3 regions of the Nonomuraea sp. NPDC052116 genome follow, and region 3 is predicted to be linked to each of the others. Evidence: riboswitches for the same ligand, from Rfam matches in the RefSeq annotation. Region 3 holds a riboswitch; each other region holds the start of a gene.

Region 1 (6,026 bases), on a different contig from region 3:
TGGCGATGGAGACACCGTCGTTGGTGATCGTGGGGGCGCCCCACTTCTTCTCCAGCACGACGTTGCGGCCCTTGGGACCCAAGGTCACCTTGACGGCGTCGGCGAGCTGGTTCATACCGCGCTCGAGACCGCGCCGGGCGTCCTCGTCAAACGCGATCATCTTGGCTGCCATAAGGCTAGACCTCCCAGATGCAGGGTGGCTTGTCGTGGACCGAGCCGACGCCCGCGACGGCATGGGTCAGCATCTCCTTCGGCAGACCCCATCGTCCCGATCCGAGTGTTGGCACTCTGCTGCACAGAGTGCCAACGAACTGTTTAGCACTCTACCCTGTCGAGTGCAAGCGAGAAGCCTCCTACCGGGCCTTTCCTCCCCATATCAGCCTGTACGGCAGAGCCGTCCATCGCCGGCTGCAGGACCCCGCACCTGCGACAAGCCGCGTCCAGGCCACCGCAGGTGGCGGGATCCATACGCACGGCGAGCCGCCTCGCGCGGCTCGCCGTGACCGAGTCGACGAAAGAAAGGTGGCGGGCTCGCACGGACTGCGCTGCCGGGCGATCCCCGCCGGTGCATACCAGGGGGGTGTATCAGACCGCGCGGACGGACTCCGCTTGAGGTCCCTTCTGGCCCTGCGTGATCTCGAACTCGACCCGCTGGCCCTGTTCGAGAGATCGGTACCCGTCCATCATGATCGCTGAGTAATGGACGAATACATCCTTACCACCGTCTACCGCGATGAAGCCGTAGCCCTTGTCCGCGTTGAACCACTTGACGGTGCCCTGCGCCACTTCCGACTCCTCTTACTGGGCTTTCAGATCTCGCCCATTCCTCCGCGAGACCCGTAATCGCCGGACTTAAGGGAAAATCAGCCAGACGATCGCCCTCGACCATACCTGTGGCACGGGGTTTGGCAACAGAGTCAATCTGCAAACGACGCATTTCTTCGCAACGAAGGTGCTTCAGCGTTTCATTTGCCCTGGAAATGGAGAAGGCGCCCACTAGGGGCGCCTTCCACACGTGTGATCTATAGCACTCAGCCGCCGGCAACCGCCGGGATGATTGAGATCTGAGTGCCCTCAGGTGCCGGAGTGTCGAGCCCGTCGACGAAACGGACGTCCTCTTCCCCAACGTAAACGTTGACAAAACGACGAATCTTGCCCGATTCATCCAGAATTCTCGCGCCGATCCCCGGGTAGTCCGAGTCGAGCTTGGCAAGGACGTCACGAAGAGTCGCGCCCTCGCCACTGACTTCGGCGTTGCCCCCGGTGTAGGTGCGCAGAATGGTGGGAATCCGCACCGAAACGCTCATGGTTAAACTCGCCTTTCCTGGTTGTCAGACAGTCGCGCGGAACGCGTCGAGGGAGGGCCGGATCACAGCCGTGGGCTGGGCGTCGTCGCTGATCGCGTCGAGTGTCTTGAGCCCGTCGCCGGTGTTGAGGACCACGGTCTCGGCCTCGGGGTCGAGCCGCCCGCTCTCGGCGAGCTTCTTCAGCACGCCCACGGTCACCCCTCCCGCGGTCTCGGCGAAGACGCCCTCCGTGGAGGCCAGGAGCTTGATCGCGGCCACGATCTCGGCGTCCGTGACGTCCTCGACGGCCCCGCCGGTGCGCCGGGCGATGTCGAGCACGTACGGCCCGTCGGCCGGGTTGCCGATGGCCAGCGACTTGGCGATGGTGTCGGGCTTGACCGGCTGAACGACGTCGTGCCCCGCCTTGTACGCGGTGGAGACCGGCGAGCACCCGGCCGCCTGCGCCCCGAAGATCTTGTACGGCGTGTCCTCGACCAGCCCCAGCTGCACCAGCTCGCGGAAGCCCTTGTCAATCTTGGTGAGCTGCGAGCCGGAGGCGATGGGGATGACGATCTGCTCGGGCAACCGCCACCCGAGCTGCTCGGCGATCTCGTACGCGAGCGTCTTGGAGCCCTCGGCGTAGTAGGGCCGCAGGTTGACGTTGACGAACCCCCACTTGTCACCCAGCGGGTCGCCGATCAGCTCGGAGCAGAACCGGTTGACCTCGTCATACGTGCCTTCGATCCCGATCAGCTTGCCGCCGAACACGCGAGCCATGGCGATCTTGGCCGCTTCGAGGTTGGCCGGGATGAACACGCACGCCTCGAGCCCGGCGCGCGCCGCCGCCGCGGTGACCGCGCCCGCGAGGTTGCCCGTAGAGGAGCAGGAAAGGGTGTGGAAGCCGAAGTTACGCGCCGCCTCGACGGCGATGGCGACGACCCGGTCCTTGAAGGAATGGGTGGGGTTGCCCGAGTCGTCCTTCACGTACAGGTTCTTGAGACCGAGTGCGCGTCCGAGGTTTCCGGCCTTGACCAGTTTGGTCCAACCCGGGTTCATATTGGGCTTACTGGCTACGTCAACCGGCACCGGGAGCAGCGACCGGTAACGCCAGATGTTGGCGGGACCCGACTCGATGTCGGAGCGGGTCACCGTACCGAAGGAATAGGCCGCTTCGAGCGGCCCGAAACACTCCAGACACGCGAAGCTCGGACCGAGCGGGTAACGCGTGCCGCACTCGCGGCAGGACAGACCGACAGCAGGACCAAAGTCGAGCGACATGAAGCGAGGCCTTCCCTCATCTTCGCCCGCGGCCACCTTGACCGCAGACCGGAATTGGCACCTTGTCCCGGTCGGCCTCGCCCTGTCGCGAGTCTCAAACCGGGAGGGTTGCCGGGGCTTCGCAGGGCCGGTCCCTCCACCCCTCTGGATGAGCAATATTCAGTTGTTGAAAAGGACTCTACCCGTCCATGGGGCCCAAATGGCCACCCGTCTCAAGATGCGAGACGTGGCGTCTCAGCGATAATCATCACCCAGCACTCCCTGCACGTATTTGCGGGCCTGGTGAATGCGCGACTTGGCGGTGCCCAGGGGGATGCCGAGCTGCTCGGCCACCTCGTTGTAGTCGAGCTGGACGATGTCGCGCAGCACCAGCGCCTGCGCCAGGTCGGGCTTGTCGGCCTCCAGCGCCTCCATGGCGTCGAGCAGGTCGAGCCGGGAGCCCGCGATCACGCTCACCCGCGCCACGTCGGGCTTCTGCGTGGGCAGCTCGTCCGAGGTCTGCTCGGCCGCGCGGCGTTTGAGCGACCTGTACGTGGTGCGCGCGCAGTTGGCCGTCACGATGTGCAGCCAGGTGCTGAACCGCGCCCGGCCCTCGAACCGGCCGATGTTGCGCGCCACGGCCAGCAACGTGTCCTGTGAGGCTTCCTCGGCATCCTGGTGATAGGGGAGGATCCGGGCGCAGTGCCGCATCACATCCGGCTCGATCCGCGCCAGGAGCTCGCCAAGTGCGCGATGATCTCCTCCTGCGGCCGAGCGGGCGAGTTCCTCGGTTAGCTCATCAAGCGCCATAGCTGGGATCCTATGGGCGAAGGGAGCGTAGATGAACAGCGTCCTGGTGGCCTCCAACAGAGGACCCGTTTCCTTTACCGTCTCGGACGACGGCGAGCTGACCATGAAACGCGGTGGCGGCGGCCTGGTTTCGGCACTGTCCGAGGTGGCCAGGAAGGACGGCATGCTGTGGGTGTGCGCGGCGCTGTCCGACGGCGACCGCAGCGCCGTGCGCCTGGTGCCCGGCGGCCGGATCGACCACGCCGGCTACGACACGGGCCCGCTGCGCATGCTCGACATCCCGCCCGCCACCTTCCACCGCGCCTACAACGCCGTGGCCAACTCCACCCTGTGGTTCGTCAACCACCTGCTCTACGACATCCCCAACTCGCCCAACTTCGGCACGAGGTTCGAGCGCGAGTGGGAGTCCTACCGCGACTACAACGGCGCGTTCGCGCTGGCGCTGGCCGAGGAGGCCGGCCACGGCGCCCGCGTCATGGTGCAGGACTACCACCTGACGCTGACCCCGGCGATGCTCCGCGCCGAGCGGCCGGACCTGCGCATCGCCCACTTCAGCCACACCCCGTGGGCGCCCCCCGAATACTTCTCGCTGCTGCCCGACGAGGTGGTCGGAGAGGTCCTGGAGGGCATCCTGGGGGCCGATCACGCCGGGTTCCTGGCCGACAGGTGGGCGCAGGCGTTCATGGACTGCTGTGAGGCGCTGCTGGGCGCGGAGGTCGACCGCGTGGGCCGCAGCGTCACCCACGAGGGCCGGACCACCCGCATCGGCGTGCACAGCCTCGGCGTGGACGGCGACGCGCTGTGGGAGCGCGCCGTCGAGCCCGACGTCGAGTCGCACATGACCGCGCTCAGGGAGCAGGTGGGCGACCGCCGGCTGATCGTCCGCATCGACCGCACCGAGCTGTCGAAGAACATCGTGCGCGGCCTGGTGGCCTACCGCGAGTTCCTCGCCGCGCACCCGGAGTGGCACGGCAAGGTGGTGCACCTGGCGTTCGCCTACCCGAGCCGGCACGACCTGCCCGAATACCGCGAATACACCGCGTCGGTGCTGCGCCGCGCGCAGGAGATCGAGGACGAGTACGGCACCGAGGACTGGGACCCGCTGATCCTCAACGTCAACGACGACTACCCGCGTTCGCTGGCCGCGTACCGGATGGCCGACGTGCTGCTGGTCAACCCCATCCGCGACGGGATGAACCTGGTCGCCAAGGAGGGCCCGATCCTGTCCACGAGGTGCGCGCTCGTGCTCTCGCGCGAGGCGGGGGCGGCGGCCGAGCTGGGCCCGCACGCGCTCGTGGTGAACCCGTACGACATCAGCGGCACGGCTGCCGCGCTGCACGCCGCGCTCGTCATGCCGGAGGACGAGCGCCGCATGCGGCGCGACAAGCTGCACGCCGCGGCCACCGCCCTGCCCCCGCAGAAGTGGCTCGCGGCCCAGCTCGACGCGCTGGCCGAGATCTGAGCCCGGTCAGGTCCAGTCGGCGTGCTTCAGCGTGTCGGCCAGCCCCGGCGTGTTCCACTGGTCCACGATGAGGATCTTGCTCTGCGGCAGGTACCACTCGCGCTGCGTGAAGCGGAGCAGCACCTTCGTGGTCGAGCCCGAATACTTGACGCACTCCGACTGCCACGCGTTGTAGGCGGCCTTGTGCCCCGCGCCGACCTGGCGTAGGCCCCTGGTGACCTTCGGGCCGATGGCCTCGCCCCACTTCCGGTTGAACGGGCACGGCTGCACGTCGCTCGCCGTGTAGAAGGGCCGCTTGCCGGTGTACGGGCCGAACCCCTCGGCGCCGCGCTTGATGGACGAGGGGCCGAGGACGTAGAAGGCGTCGCATTCGGGCGTCCCCCAGCCCATGGGCTTGCCGCACTTTCCGGTCACGATCTGGACCTCGTCGCCGAAGCGGTGGACCACCCACTTGATCGGGATGTACAGGGTCAGGCCCTTGCGCAGCTTGACCGCCTGGGCGGGCGCGGCGTGCGCGGGCAGGGAGGTCGCGAGGAGGGTGACCGCGGCCACGGCCACGGCCACGGCGGCGAGGTGTCGCTTGTGCATGCGCCCGACCCTAGGGAGCGCGACTTGCAGCTCAATCACGAACGGCTGAAAGCCGCCACAAGCTCCTCCAGCAGCGCGACGACGCCGTCGGGCCCGTCCACCACGATGTCGGCCCGCTCGGCCAGCTCGGTGACCTCCGCGGAGCCGCTGCACACGGTCACGCCGGGCAGCCCCGAGAGGCGTACGGCCTCGAACGCGGCCAGGTCGCCGAGATCGTCGCCCACGAACATGACGGACCTGGCGGCCCGCTCCGCCAGGAACAGGCTGAGCGCCTGCCCCTTGTCCATGCCCGGCGGCCGCAGCTCCAGCACGAAACGCCCCGGCTCGACCACCAGGCCTCGCTTGCCGGCCAGCTCGGCCAGCGGCTCGCGCAGCCTGGCCAGCGCGCCCTCCGGGTCGGAGCTGCGCCTGGTGTGCACGGCCACCGCCCGGCCCTTGTCCTCGATGGTGACGTCGCGCAGGCCCAGCGACTCGAGCAGCAGTTGCAGCTCGGCCTCGGCCTCGAGCACGCCCGGAGGCGGCGGGGGCCCGGAGATCTGCCCGGCCTCCCAGCGCTCGAAGCCGTAGTGCCCGAGCACGACCAGCCGGGGCACGTCGGCCAGGCCCGGCCCGAGCTCCAGCGC
Region 2 (6,026 bases), on a different contig from region 3:
ATCGCCCAGACCGGCAGCCGCGCGTAGGCCAGCAGCAGGCACGTCACCGCCCGGACCACCTCGCCGGTCACCATCAGCGCCCGCGGCGGCAGCCGGTCGGCCAGCGAGAGCAGCAACAGCCCGCCCACGATGAACGGCAGCCAGCCGGCCATGTACGCGGCGGCCGACAGGCCGGCCGAGCCGGTCCGCGCATAGACCAGCACGGACAGGGCCAGCATCTTGATCGAGTCCCCGCCGACCAGCAGCGCGAAGCTGCCGAACAGGACCCGGAACTCCTTGACGGCGAACACCTCGCCGAACGTCGCGCCATTCACGTCCACGATGGTGCGGACCGGACCGGCGAACTGGCGACTCTTTCGGATATAACCGAAAGGTGCCCGTAAGAATCGAGGTCACCCCGCAGGACCTGGTGGCGACCAGGTTCGCGATCTCGCCGCTGATCGAGACCATGCACGCGCAGTGGGTGCTGGCGGGCCGGCTGGAGGCGGGCGTGCACGGCCGGTGGGCCGCGCGGTGGCGGGGCACGTACCGGGAACTCGAACGCGTCCACCCCGTGCTGCGGGCCGCGGACGCGATCAGCGGCAACCGGCGCGGCACGAACGTCGCCTTCATCGCCCCGCCGCCGACGGCGGTGGACGTGCCGTTCGAGGCGGAGCTGGCCGCCATGCGCAGGACGCCGCTGGAGCAGGCGCACGCGGAGATCGCCCGGGCGCTCGCCGGGCGGCCGGTGGCGGACGGGGTCAGGGAGCTGCTGGCGGGACCGCGGGTGGTGGAGCGGTTCGCCGACGCGTACGAGGCGCTCTGGACGGAGGTCGTCTCCCACGAGTGGCCGCGCTTCCGCGCGATCCTGCAGCGCGACGTCGCCCATCGGGCGGGACGGCTGGCGGCCTACGGCTGGGCGGCGGCGCTGGAGGACCTCAGCCCGCAGGTCCACTGGCGGCCCCGGGGGCAGATCGAGGTCGAGCTGACCAGCCTCCACGGGCTGCGCCGGCTCGGCGGCAAGGGGCTGCTCTTCCTGCCGTCGGCGTTCACGACCGCCGTCGGCGCCTATCTGGAGGACGCCTGGCCGTACGCGATGATCTACCCCGCGAGGGGCGCCGCGGCCGTGCCCGCCGTGGCCGACGCCGACCTGTCGGCCCTGATCGGCCGCAGCCGCGCCCGCATCCTCGCCGAGCTGGCCGAGCCCGCCACCACCACCCAGCTCGCGGCCCTGCTCGGGCAGAGCCTGGGCACCACGGGCGGCCATCTGGCGGCGCTGCGCAGGACGGGCCTGATCGCGGGCACCCGCGTCGGCCGCGGCGTCCTGTACGCGCGCACGCCCCTCGGCGACGCCCTGGTCAACGGCTGACCCATCCCCTCATGTCCTATTCATGTAAATCCTACTGATATAGTCGCTTATGTCACGAGTCCAGTGCGAAGCCCCGGCTTGCTGGACGGCAACCCTCCCACCGCGGCGGGGTGCCCCGGGTGATGACACGGTCGTCGAGCCGAACGGTGCTCCTGGCGGCAAGCGCGGATGTCGAGTCGTGCTGCCCTGCGCCCTTGGCCGGCTGCTCGAAAAGGAAAGGGAAAGATGAAGGGCGGATTCACTCGCCTCGCGGGACTGGGCATGGTGGTCGCGCTGGCGGTCACGGCCTGCGGCGGCGTCGACACGGGCGGCTCCACGGGCGGTTCCACCGGCGGCGCGGCGAAGCAGGAGCTCACGGTGACCGCGTTCGCGGGCGCGTGGGGGGAGCTGTTCAAGAAGTCGTTCGTGGAGCCGTTCGAACGCGACACCGGCGCCAAGGTGAACCTCGTCTACGGCGCGAACGCCGAATGGCTCACCAAGCTGCGCGCGGCCGGCGGCAAGAACCCGCCGTTCGACGTCATCGCGTTCACGCCGGACGCGTCACTGCCCGCGGCCTCCGCCGGGCTGCTCCAGCCGCTGGCCACCGACAAACTGGCGCACTTCAAGGAGCTGGACCCGGTGCTCGCCGGCAAGTCCGCGTACGACGGCAAGCAGTACGGCGTGCCGCTGACCACCGGCTCCACCGGCCTCCTCTACCGCACCGACAAGATCAAGACGCCGCCCGCGGACTGGGCGGACATCTTCGACAAGCAGTACTGCGGCCACGTCGCCCTCCCGCCGCTCACCTACAACCCCGGCCTGGAGTTCTTCTCCGCCCTCGTCACCTCCCAGGGCGGCACGCTGTCCGACCCGGCCGCCGTGGACAAGGCGTTCGACAGGCTCGCGACGCTGAAGGGCTGCGTGTCCTCCTTCCCCGCCAACGCGGGCAACGCCGCCACCGTCATCGAGAACGGCGACGCCTGGATCATGCCCTTCTGGGACGGCCGCGCCTTCGCCATGGCCCAGGCCGGCTCCCCGATCGGCTTCACCTACCCCAAGTCCGGCCCCGTCGGCGCGCTGACCTCGTACTTCATCGCCGCGGGGACGCAGAAGGGCGACCTGGCGAACAAGTTCCTCGACCACCTGACGGCCGCGCAGAACCAGCAGCCGTTCGCCGAGGGCACCTGGTACGCCGCGGGCAACGACTCGATCTCCTACGGCGAGCCGTTCGAGCAGAAGGTGAAGCACGGTCCCGACGTCTTCAAGAAGTTCATCTGGGTGGACTACGCGGTCGCCACCCCGAAGCTGAACGAATGGCAGCAGCGGTGGAACCAGATCTTCGGCTGACCCCGGAAGAAGGCGGCGGGCACGTCGAGATCGAGGGGCTCGCCGCCGGGTACGACGGCGCGCGCGTGCTCGACCTGGACCGGCTGTCGATCCGCAAGGGCGAGTTCCTGTCGATCCTCGGGCCCAGCGGCTGCGGCAAGACGACGCTGCTCAACTGCGTCGCCGGGTTCGTCCAGCCCACGGCCGGGCGGATCGTGATCGACGGCTCCGACGTGACCCGGCGACCCCCGTACCGGCGGGGTCTGGGCATGGTGTTCCAGAACTACGCGCTCTTCCCGCACATGACCGTGGCCGCCAACGTGGCGTACGGGCTGCGCGTGCGCCGGCTCGACCGGCGGGAGCGGGACGAGCGGGTGCGGGAGGCGCTGAGCCTGGTCGGCCTGGAGGGGTACGCCGGGCGGCGGCCCCGCCAGTTGTCCGGCGGGCAGCAGCAGCGGGTCGCCCTCGCCCGCGCCCTGGCCATCCGGCCCGCCGTGCTGCTGCTGGACGAGCCGCTGTCCAACCTGGACGCCAAGCTGCGCAGGGAGATGCGGGTGGAGCTGCGCGCCATCCAGCGGCGCATCGGCACCACCATGGTCTTCGTCACGCACGACCAGGAGGAGGCGCTCGCGCTGTCGGACCGGGTGGCCGTCATGAACGGCGGCCGGGTCGAGCAGCTCGGCACGCCCGACGAGGTCTACCGGCGGCCGGCCACCCGGTTCGTCGCGCAGTTCATCGGCGCGGCCAATGTCCTGGAGGGCACGGTGACCGACTCGGGCGCGCTGGACTCCGGCGGGATCGTCGTCGAGTGCGGCCCGCTGTCGCTCCGGGCGGGCGACCGCGCCGTCGTCGCCGTCCGCCCCGAACGCATCCGCCTGGCCACACAAGGCCCGGGGGCCGGCGGCGTGGCCGGGACGGTGGGGTATCGGGCCTTCGCCGGGGACGCCTGGCACGTGGAGGTGCGGCTGGCCGACGGACGCACCCTGAGCGTGCGGGTCGCCGACACCGGCGCCGGAGATCCGCCCGGCGCGGGCACGTCCGTGGTGGCGCACTGGGATCCGGCCGACGTCATCCTCCTGGAAACGGAGTCGCCATGACACGCCGCTGGGCGGGCCTGCCGTACATCCTGCCGCTCGTCGCCTTCCTGGCCGCCCTGTTCCTGGTCCCCCTCGTAGGGCTGCTGCGGCTCAGCTTCAGCCCCGTCGGCGCCTTCAACGCGGCGCTGCCCGGATTCACCTTCGAGCAGTACGCCCGGGTGTTGACCGAGCCGTACTTCTACGGCTCCCTGCTCCGGACCCTGGCCACCGCGCTCCTGGTGGCGGTGCTGTGCGTGGCGCTGGCGTACCCGGCCGCGTATTTCCTGGCCCGCCGGCGGCCCGGCGTCGTGCGGACCCTGCTGTTCGTCATCGTGATCTCGCCGCTGCTGACCAGCGTGGTCGTACGCACCTACGGATGGGTCGTGCTGCTGTCCGGCAACGGGCTCGTCAACCGGGCGCTCGTCGCCTCCGGGCTGCGTGACCAGCCCGCCCAGCTGCTCACCAGCTACCCGGCCGTCGTGGTCGCGGTGACGCACGTGCTGCTGCCGTTCGCGATCATCCCGCTCACGACGGCGCTCGGCGGGCTGGACCGCAACCTGCACCGGGCCTCGCAGACGCTCGGAGCCGGGCCGGTCAGGACGTTCCTGCGGGTCACGGTCCCGCTCAGCCTGCCCGGCGCGGTCGCCGGCGCCCTCATCGTCTTCGCGCTGGCCATGGGCATCTACATCACGCCGCTGCTGGTCGGCGGGGTGACCCAGCCGCTGACCGGCATCCGGGTCTACGACCAGGTGACGACGGTGTTCGACTACCCGGTGGCGGCGGCGCTGAGCTTCGCGCTGCTCGCGCTGACCGTCGTGTCCACGGGGCTGCTGGCGGGCGTGTTCCGGATCTGGGAGAGGCGCCTTCATGGGTGAGCGGGGCTACGACAGGATCGTGCGGCTGGTGGCCGCGGCCCTGGCGGCGCTGGTGTTCCTGTTCCTGATCGCGCCGCTGGTCGTGCTGGTGACGAGCTCGTTCAACCGGGCGGGCTCGATGGCGTTCCCGCCGTCGGGGCTGTCGCTGCGCTGGTACGCCGAGGTGCTCGGCTCGCCCGACTGGCAGGTCTCGTTCCGGCTGAGCGGCCTGCTGGTGCTCCTGGTGGTGCCGACGACCGTGGTCATCGGGACGCCGGCGGCGTACGCGCTGACGCGGGGGTCGTTCCCCGGGCGGCGGCTGCTGCAGGGGTTCGCGCTGTCCCCGCTGATGGTCCCGGAGATCATCGTCGCGCTCGGCCTGCTCTACTACTTCCACGGCGTCGGCCTCGTCAACTCGGTGACCGGGCTGTGGCTGGCGCACTCGCTGGTGGCGCTGCCGTTCGTGGTGCGGGCGGTCATGGTGAGCGCCGCGCAGCTCGACCCGGCGCTGGAGCGGGCCGCCCTGAGCCTGGGCGCCGGGCCGGTCCGGGTGTTCCTGACCGTGACGCTGCCGCTGCTGCGGCCCGGCATCCTCGCAGGCGCGATCCTCGCCGCGGTCACCTCGCTCGGCGAGGTCGCCGTCACGGCCCTGGTGGCGGGCGCGAACACCACGACGGTGCCGCTGCGCATCTTCTCGGCCGTGCAGTACCAGCTCGACCCGTCGATGGCCGCGGTGTCCACGCTGCTCATGGCGGCGAGCGTGGTGGTGATGGTGGTCGCGGACCGATTCGCTCGCATTTCGGAGGCCCTATGACAAGCACTGGTACGGCAAGCGCGACCGGCGCGCGGATCGGCATCGACGTCGGGGGGACGTTCACCGACCTCGTGGCCTCCGTACCGGACCGCGGCCTCGTGGTGCACCACAAGGAGCCGAGCACGCCCGCCGACCCGTCCCTGGCGGTCGCGGACGGGCTGGCGGCCCTCCTCGCCCGCGCGGACCTGCGGCCGGACGAGGTCTCGGGCCTCGTCCACGGCACCACGATCGGCCTGAACGCCGTCATCCAGCGGCGCGGCGCGCGCATCGCCCTGGTCGTGACCGAGGGCTACCGCGACATCCTGGAGATCGGCCGCAGCCGCATGCCGTCCTCCTTCGACTTGTACGCGGGCAAGGAGGAGCCCCTCGTCCCCCGCAACCTCATCGTCGAGATCTCCGCCCGGCTGGGCCCGCGTGGCGAACCCGTGGCCCAGCCGTACGCCGCAGAGCTGGACCGCGTCGCCGCGCGGCTGCGGGCCACCGGCGCCGACGCGGCGGCGGTCGTGATCCTGCACGGTTACACCGACCCGGCCTTCGAGGAGGGCGTCGCGGCGGGCCTGCGCGAGCGGCTGCCCGCGTTGCCGGTGACGGCCTCGGCGACCGTGTGGCCGGAGGTACGCGAGTACGAG
Region 3 (6,026 bases):
CAGGTGCTGGAGGCCGCCGAGCCCGCGCTGCGCGACCGGCTCCGCGTCACCGCCGTCGACCTCTCCCCCAGGCCGGACGGCCTGCCCGAGCGGATCGCCTGGCGGCCGAGCGTGCCCACCGGCATCACGGGCCTGGCCATCGCCAACGAGTGGCTCGACAACGTGCCGCTCGACGTGGTGGAGCAGACCTCCGCCGGGCCACGCCTCATCATGGTGAACGTCCGCACCGGCGAGGAGCGCCTCGGCGGCCCGCCGCGACCGGACGACTGCGCCTGGCTCGACCGGTGGTGGCCGCTGACCCGGGTGGGCTCGCGCGCGGAGATCGGCCGCCCCCGCGACGAGGCGTGGGCCTCCGTCCTGGGACGCCTCACAAGGGGCCGAGCGATTGCCGTGGATTATGCACACCCTGTGGATAACCGGCCGCTCTGTGGCACGTTGACCGGTTACCGCGACGGCGCGGTCGTTGCCCCGATCCCCGATGGGACCTGCGATATCACGGCTCATGTCGCGCTTGACGCGTGCGCCGAGGCCGGGCGCCGGGCCGGCGCGATATCCACAGCCTTGTCCACACAGCGCGACGCGCTGAGGGCTTTGGGGATCACCGGCACCAGGCCCCCGATCGACCTGGCCCGCACCGAGCCGCGCGCTTACATCCGGGCGCTGGCCAGGGCGTCGGAGGAGGGTGAGCTGATCGACCCGGCGGGGCTCGGCGGGTTCGGCTGGCTCAGCCAGCGGCGGTGACCTCCAGCGACCGCAGCCCCCTGATGATGTAGCCGGGCTTCCAGCTCGGCTCCTCCCGCAGCTCGAGCTTGGCCGCCCGGTCCAGGAGCGCGCCGTACGACTCGATGAGCTCGATGCGGGCCAGCGGTGCGCCCAGGCAGAAGTGGATCCCGGCCCCGAACGAGATGTGCGGATTGTCGGCCCGCCCCACGTCGAGCCGGTCCGGGTCCTCGAAGACCGCCGGGTCGCGGTTGGCCGAGCCGAACAGCAACGCCACCTCCGACCCGCGCGGGATCTCCACCCCGTGCACCTCGATGTCCTCCAGCACCCAGCGTTCGAACATCTGCAGCGGCGTGTCCCAGCGCATCACCTCCTCGACCGCCGTGGGCAGCAACGAGCGGTCCTCGCGCAGCCGGGCCAGTTCGGAGGGGTTGCGGAACAGGGACCACCAGCCGTTGCCCGTCACGTTCACGGTGGCCTCGTGGCCGGCGTTGAGCAGCAGCACGCACGTGCCGACCAGCTCGTCCTCGGTCAGCTCGTCGATCTGCGCCAGCGCGCTGATCAGGTCGTCGCCGGGAGCCCGGCGGCGCTCCGCGGCCAGGGTCTTGAGGTAGTCGGCGAACTCCGACGCCGCCCGTACCGCCGTGTGCTGGGCCTCGAGGCTCGGGTTGAGCTCGTACATGCCGCAGATCTCCGCCGACCAGGGGCGCAGCAGGTGACGGTCGGCGTGGGGGATGCCGAGCATCTCCGCGATCACCGTCACCGGGAGCGGCTCGGCGACCTCGGCGAGCAGGTCGCCGCCGCCCTTCTCCACGAACGCGTCCACCAGGCCCGCGGCGATGGCGCGCACCCGGGGACGCAGCGACTCGACCATGCGCGGCGTGAACGCCTTGGAGACCAGCCGGCGCAGCCTGGTGTGCACCGGCGGCTCCACGTCGAGCATGCCCGCCCTGATCACCCGCCAGAACGGCTCCTGGAACTCCGGCTCCGCCGGCCTCCCGAACTCCTCGTTGGTGGCCACGTGGAGGTGGGACCGCCCCAGGCGGCGGTCCCTGAGCAGGGCGTTCACGTCGGCATGACGTGAGATCAGCCACTGGTTCGTCGGCTCGAAGTAGCTGACCGGCGCCTCGCGCCTCAGCTCGTCGTACACCCGGTACGGGTGCGCCACGAAATCCGGATCCCAAGGGTCAAATCGCACTATTTCATCTTAAGGAGTGGGGTCCTCCTGTGGCGCCGTCCGCTTGCTCCGCATCCGGATGTTCAGCAGCTCGACGATCAGCGAGAACGCCATCGCGAAGTAGATGTAGCCCTTGGGGATGTGCTGGCCGAAGCCCTCGGCGATGAGCACCACGCCGATCAGCACGAGGAACGACAGCGCCAGCATCTTGATGCTCGGGTGCCGGTCCACGAACCTGCTGATCGGTCCCGAGGCGAACAGCATCACCAGCACCGCCACCACGACCGCCGCGATCATCACGCCGAGCGTGTCGACCATGCCGACGGCGGTGATGACGGAGTCGAGCGAGAACACGATGTCCAGCACCATGATTTGGATGATCACCGAGGCGAAGGAGGCGGCCGCGGCCTTCTTGCCGTCCTTGCCCACGGGGCCGTCCATGCTGTGGCCGATCTCGGTGACACTCTTGCCCAGCAGGAACAGGCCGCCGAGCAGCAGGATCAGGTCGCGTCCCGATATTTGGTGACCGAAGACGGCGAACAGCGGCTCGGTGAGCTGCACCACCCACGACAGGGCGAGCAGCAGGAGCAGCCTGGTGATCAGGGCCGCTCCCAGACCCAGCACCCGGGCTCTGTCCCGTTGTTCGGGAGGTAGTTTCCCGGCCAGGATGGAGATGAAGATGATGTTGTCGATCCCCAGCACGATCTCCAGGGCGACCAGGGTGAAGAAACCGATCCAGATCTGCGGGTCGGTCACCCAGTCCAACATTTACGCACCTCCATGACATGAGCGGGATTTCCGGTAGCAACGAGTCAGCCGCCGGATAAGTTCACCGACTTGCGATCGATGGAGGGGATTGGGTTATAGTCTCCGCCGTAGGTCATGAGTGCCAGCGACAAGCCCCGGCTAGCTGGCCGGCAACCCTCGCGTCCGCGGCGGGGTGCCCCGGGTGAAGACCTGGTCCGTCACGAAGTGTGGCGGGCAAGCGCGGGCTCCGTGGCTGCTTCCAGGGGTCCGATGACCCTGAGGGAGATGTGCCGTGTCCACGTTGACGATCTTCAGCTCCGTCCCCGCTCGCGCCGCCGAGGCCGAGGCCGTTCCGGTCGCCACGGGCAGGCCGATCCCCGCCGTGCTCGGTGCCGATCTCGAGGTGCCGGTCAAGGGCGGCAGGCTCGTCGGCTACGCCAACCTCGACTACGCCGCCAGCGCCCCCTGTCTCGAGCCGGTCAGCGCCGCCGTCACCGCCGCGCTCCCGGCCTACTCCAGCGTCCACCGGGGCGCGGGCTACGCCTCGCAGCTCACCACCGCCCGCTATGAGCAGGCCCGCCACACGGTGCGGGCGTTCGTCGGGGCCCGCCCGGACGACGCCGTGATCTTCACCCGCAACACCACCGACGCCACGAACCTCCTGGCCCGCTGCCTGCCCGCCGGCACCACCACCGTGGTCTTCGACACCGAGCACCACGCCTCTCTCCTCCCCTGGGAGAAGTCCGTACGGCTGGCGCCGCCCGCCTTCCCCGGCGAGGCCGTCCGCGCCGCCGACGCGGCCCTGGCCGGCATCGACGGCCCCAAGCTGCTCGTGGTCACCGCCGCCTCCAACGTCACCGGCGAGCTCTGGCCCATCGCCGCCCTGGCCCACGTCGCGCACCGGCACGGCGCCCGCATCCTGGTGGACGCCGCCCAGCTCGTACCGCACCGGCGGCTCAACCTGACCGCGCTCGACCTGGACTACGTGGCCTTCTCCGGGCACAAGCTGTACGCGCCGTTCGGCGCCGGGGTGCTGGTCGGGCGGCGGGACTGGCTCGCGGACGGCGACCCGTACCTCAAGGGCGGCGGCGCGGTGCGCTCCGTGGGCGACGACACCGAGTGGCACGACGACCCGGAGCCGCGGCACGAGGCGGGCACCCCGAACGTGCTGGGCGCCATCGCCCTGGCCGCCGCCTGCGACGCGCTCACGGCCACCGGCTGGACCGCGCTGGTGCGGGAGGAGGAGCGGCTGATCGCGCGCCTGCGGTCGGGGCTGGCCTCGATCGAGGGCGTACGGGAGCTGTCGCTGTGGGGGGATGACCACCCGCGCGTCGGCATCGTGTCGTTCACCGTGGCCGGCTACTCGGCCCGCGAGGTGGCCGAGGTGCTGTCCGGCGAGTACGGCATCGGGGTGCGCGACGGCAAGTTCTGCGCGCACCCGTTCGTCCGGCATCTTCTCGGAGAGGCCGACGGCGGGTGTGAGGACGGCACCGCTTCCGCGGTGCGGGCCTCCATCGGCATCGGCTCCACGCAGGAGCACGTGGACCGGCTGGTCGAGGCCGTGCGGGACCTCGTGAATCGCTGAGTCGGCCGCTAGACGGCGTCGGAGCGGTTCGGCGGCTTGCGGTGCGGCGGCGGCTCGTCGGAGACCAGGGCGTCGATGTCCCTCATGTCGTCGTCGTTGACCACGCCGGCCCGGTGCTCGGTCGGCTGCCTGGGCACCCGAGGCGCCTCGGCGGGCGTCGTGAGGCCGGCGGGCCTGGTCGTGACGTTCGACGGCTCCGGACGCTGTGGCCGCGCGGTGCTTTCCTCCTCGGCGGCCCGGCGTTCCGAGCGCCGGCGGAACATCGCGGCGAAGATCCCGTCGATCCCGATCCGGCCGCCCCCCAGCGCCAGGAACAACAGGGCCAGTGCCCCGAGCGCGCCGGGCAGCTCCCAGCCGCCGGCGCTGGACAGCACCCCGTGCCCCGCGTGCACGTACGTGATGGCGCCCAGCATGTTGATCAGCAACAGCAGCCCCACCAGGCGCACCAGCAGGCCCAGGATCAGGAAAATGCCGCCCGCCATCTCGACGACGGTCGAGAACATGGCGGCGAGCTCCGGCATCGGGATCCCCATCCCCTTGAACGCCTGTCCCGTGGCCGCAAGGCCGCCATCCCACTTCTGCGAGCCGTGGACCAAGAAGATCACGCCGGTCACCACCCGTGCGATCAACGCCGCGACATCAAACACAACTTTCTTCATGGTGTTATCTCCCCCCGGTTCCTGGTATTCCTCCCCGTGTCCGAGTTAGGGATGCGGTTCCGTACTATTCCTTGACCCGGCCCTGCCCTGGCCCAGCAACCGGCGCGGTGGCAGCATTGCCATATGACGGAACGTGTGGTCGGGATCGGCGCGGGCGCAAAAGAGCTGGCCACCGAGGACATGATCCTCAACATCGGCCCGCAGCACCCGTCCACCCACGGGGTGCTCCGGCTCAGGCTGACGCTCGACGGCGAACGCATCACCGCCGCCGAGCCGATCATCGGCTACATGCACCGGGGCGCGGAGAAGCTGTTCGAGGTCCGCGACTACCGTCAGATCATCATGCTGGCCAACAGGCACGACTGGCTGTCGGGGTTCGCGAACGAGCTGGGCGTGGTGCTGGCCGCCGAACGTCTGCTCGGCATGGAGCCCCCGGTCCGGGCCGTGTGGGCGCGCACGCTGCTGGCCGAGCTCAACCGGGTGCTCAACCACCTGATGTTCCTCGGCTCCTATCCGCTGGAGCTCGGCGCGATCACGCCGCTGTTCTACTCGTTCAACGAGCGCGAGCGCATCCAGGCGGTCATGGAGGAGATCTCCGGCGGCCGCATGCACTACATGTTCAACCGGGTCGGGGGCCTCAAGGAGGACCTGCCGCTCGGCTGGCTCGACCGGGTGTCGGAGGCCGTCGCGGAGACCCGCCGCCGGGTGCCCGACATCGAGAACCTCATCCTGCACAACGAGATCTTCATCGCCCGCACCAGGGGCGTCGGCGTGCTCTCCCGCGAGCAGATCACGCAGTACGGCGTCAGCGGCCCCATCGCCAGGGCCTCCGGCGTGGACTTCGACCTGCGCCGCGACGATCCCTACCTCGCCTACCCCGAGCTGCCCGTGAAGGTCGTCACGCGGCAGGCCGGCGACTGCCACTCCCGGTTCGAGGTGCTGTTCGACCAGCTCAAGGTCTCGCTCGACCTGGCCGACGCCTGCGTCTCGCGGCTGCGCTCGCTGCCTCCCGGGCCGATCAACCAGCGCCTGCCGAAGGTGCTCAAGGTGCCGGAGGGCCACACGTACGCGTGGACCGAGAACCCCCTCGGCATCAACGGCTACTACCTGGTCTCCAAGGGCGACAAGACCCCGTGGC

Evidence for each region. A riboswitch is a leader RNA that binds a small molecule or an ion and turns the genes downstream of it on or off. The one in region 3 is predicted to bind S-adenosylmethionine.
Region 1: another riboswitch for S-adenosylmethionine. It lies ahead of thrC (threonine synthase); the one in region 3 lies ahead of AB0L65_RS16135 (aminotransferase class V-fold PLP-dependent enzyme).
Region 2: another riboswitch for S-adenosylmethionine. It lies ahead of AB0L65_RS59950 (extracellular solute-binding protein); the one in region 3 lies ahead of AB0L65_RS16135 (aminotransferase class V-fold PLP-dependent enzyme).

What each region holds. Positions count from the first base shown of each region.
Region 1 is NZ_JBFAWA010000069.1:20-6,045, forward strand. Features, by position in the region: partial or broken gene AB0L65_RS60835 (TCP-1/cpn60 chaperonin family protein) at 1-172, opposite strand, end outside; gene AB0L65_RS60840 (cold-shock protein) at 586-786, opposite strand; gene AB0L65_RS60845 (MoaD/ThiS family protein) at 1,032-1,307, opposite strand; gene thrC (threonine synthase) at 1,332-2,564, opposite strand; SAM riboswitch class I at 2,578-2,719, opposite strand; gene AB0L65_RS60855 (RNA polymerase sigma factor) at 2,799-3,353, opposite strand; gene AB0L65_RS60860 (trehalose-6-phosphate synthase) at 3,385-4,815, shown strand; gene AB0L65_RS60865 (hypothetical protein) at 4,822-5,403, opposite strand; gene otsB (trehalose-phosphatase) at 5,439-6,026, opposite strand, start outside.
Region 2 is NZ_JBFAWA010000064.1:5,275-11,300, forward strand. Features, by position in the region: gene AB0L65_RS59940 (MFS transporter) at 1-314, opposite strand, end outside; gene AB0L65_RS59945 (DUF5937 family protein) at 374-1,348, shown strand; SAM riboswitch class IV at 1,399-1,519, shown strand; gene AB0L65_RS59950 (extracellular solute-binding protein) at 1,574-2,674, shown strand; gene AB0L65_RS59955 (ABC transporter ATP-binding protein) at 2,653-3,750, shown strand; gene AB0L65_RS59960 (ABC transporter permease) at 3,747-4,604, shown strand; gene AB0L65_RS59965 (ABC transporter permease) at 4,597-5,397, shown strand; gene AB0L65_RS59970 (hydantoinase/oxoprolinase family protein) at 5,394-6,026, shown strand, end outside.
Region 3 is NZ_JBFAWA010000007.1:289,291-295,316, forward strand. Features, by position in the region: gene AB0L65_RS16120 (SAM-dependent methyltransferase) at 1-741, shown strand, start outside; gene AB0L65_RS16125 (cytochrome P450) at 725-1,918, opposite strand; gene AB0L65_RS16130 (TerC family protein) at 1,928-2,665, opposite strand; SAM riboswitch class IV at 2,776-2,891, shown strand; gene AB0L65_RS16135 (aminotransferase class V-fold PLP-dependent enzyme) at 3,018-4,229, shown strand; gene AB0L65_RS16140 (DoxX family protein) at 4,238-4,888, opposite strand; gene AB0L65_RS16145 (NADH-quinone oxidoreductase subunit D) at 5,012-6,026, shown strand, end outside.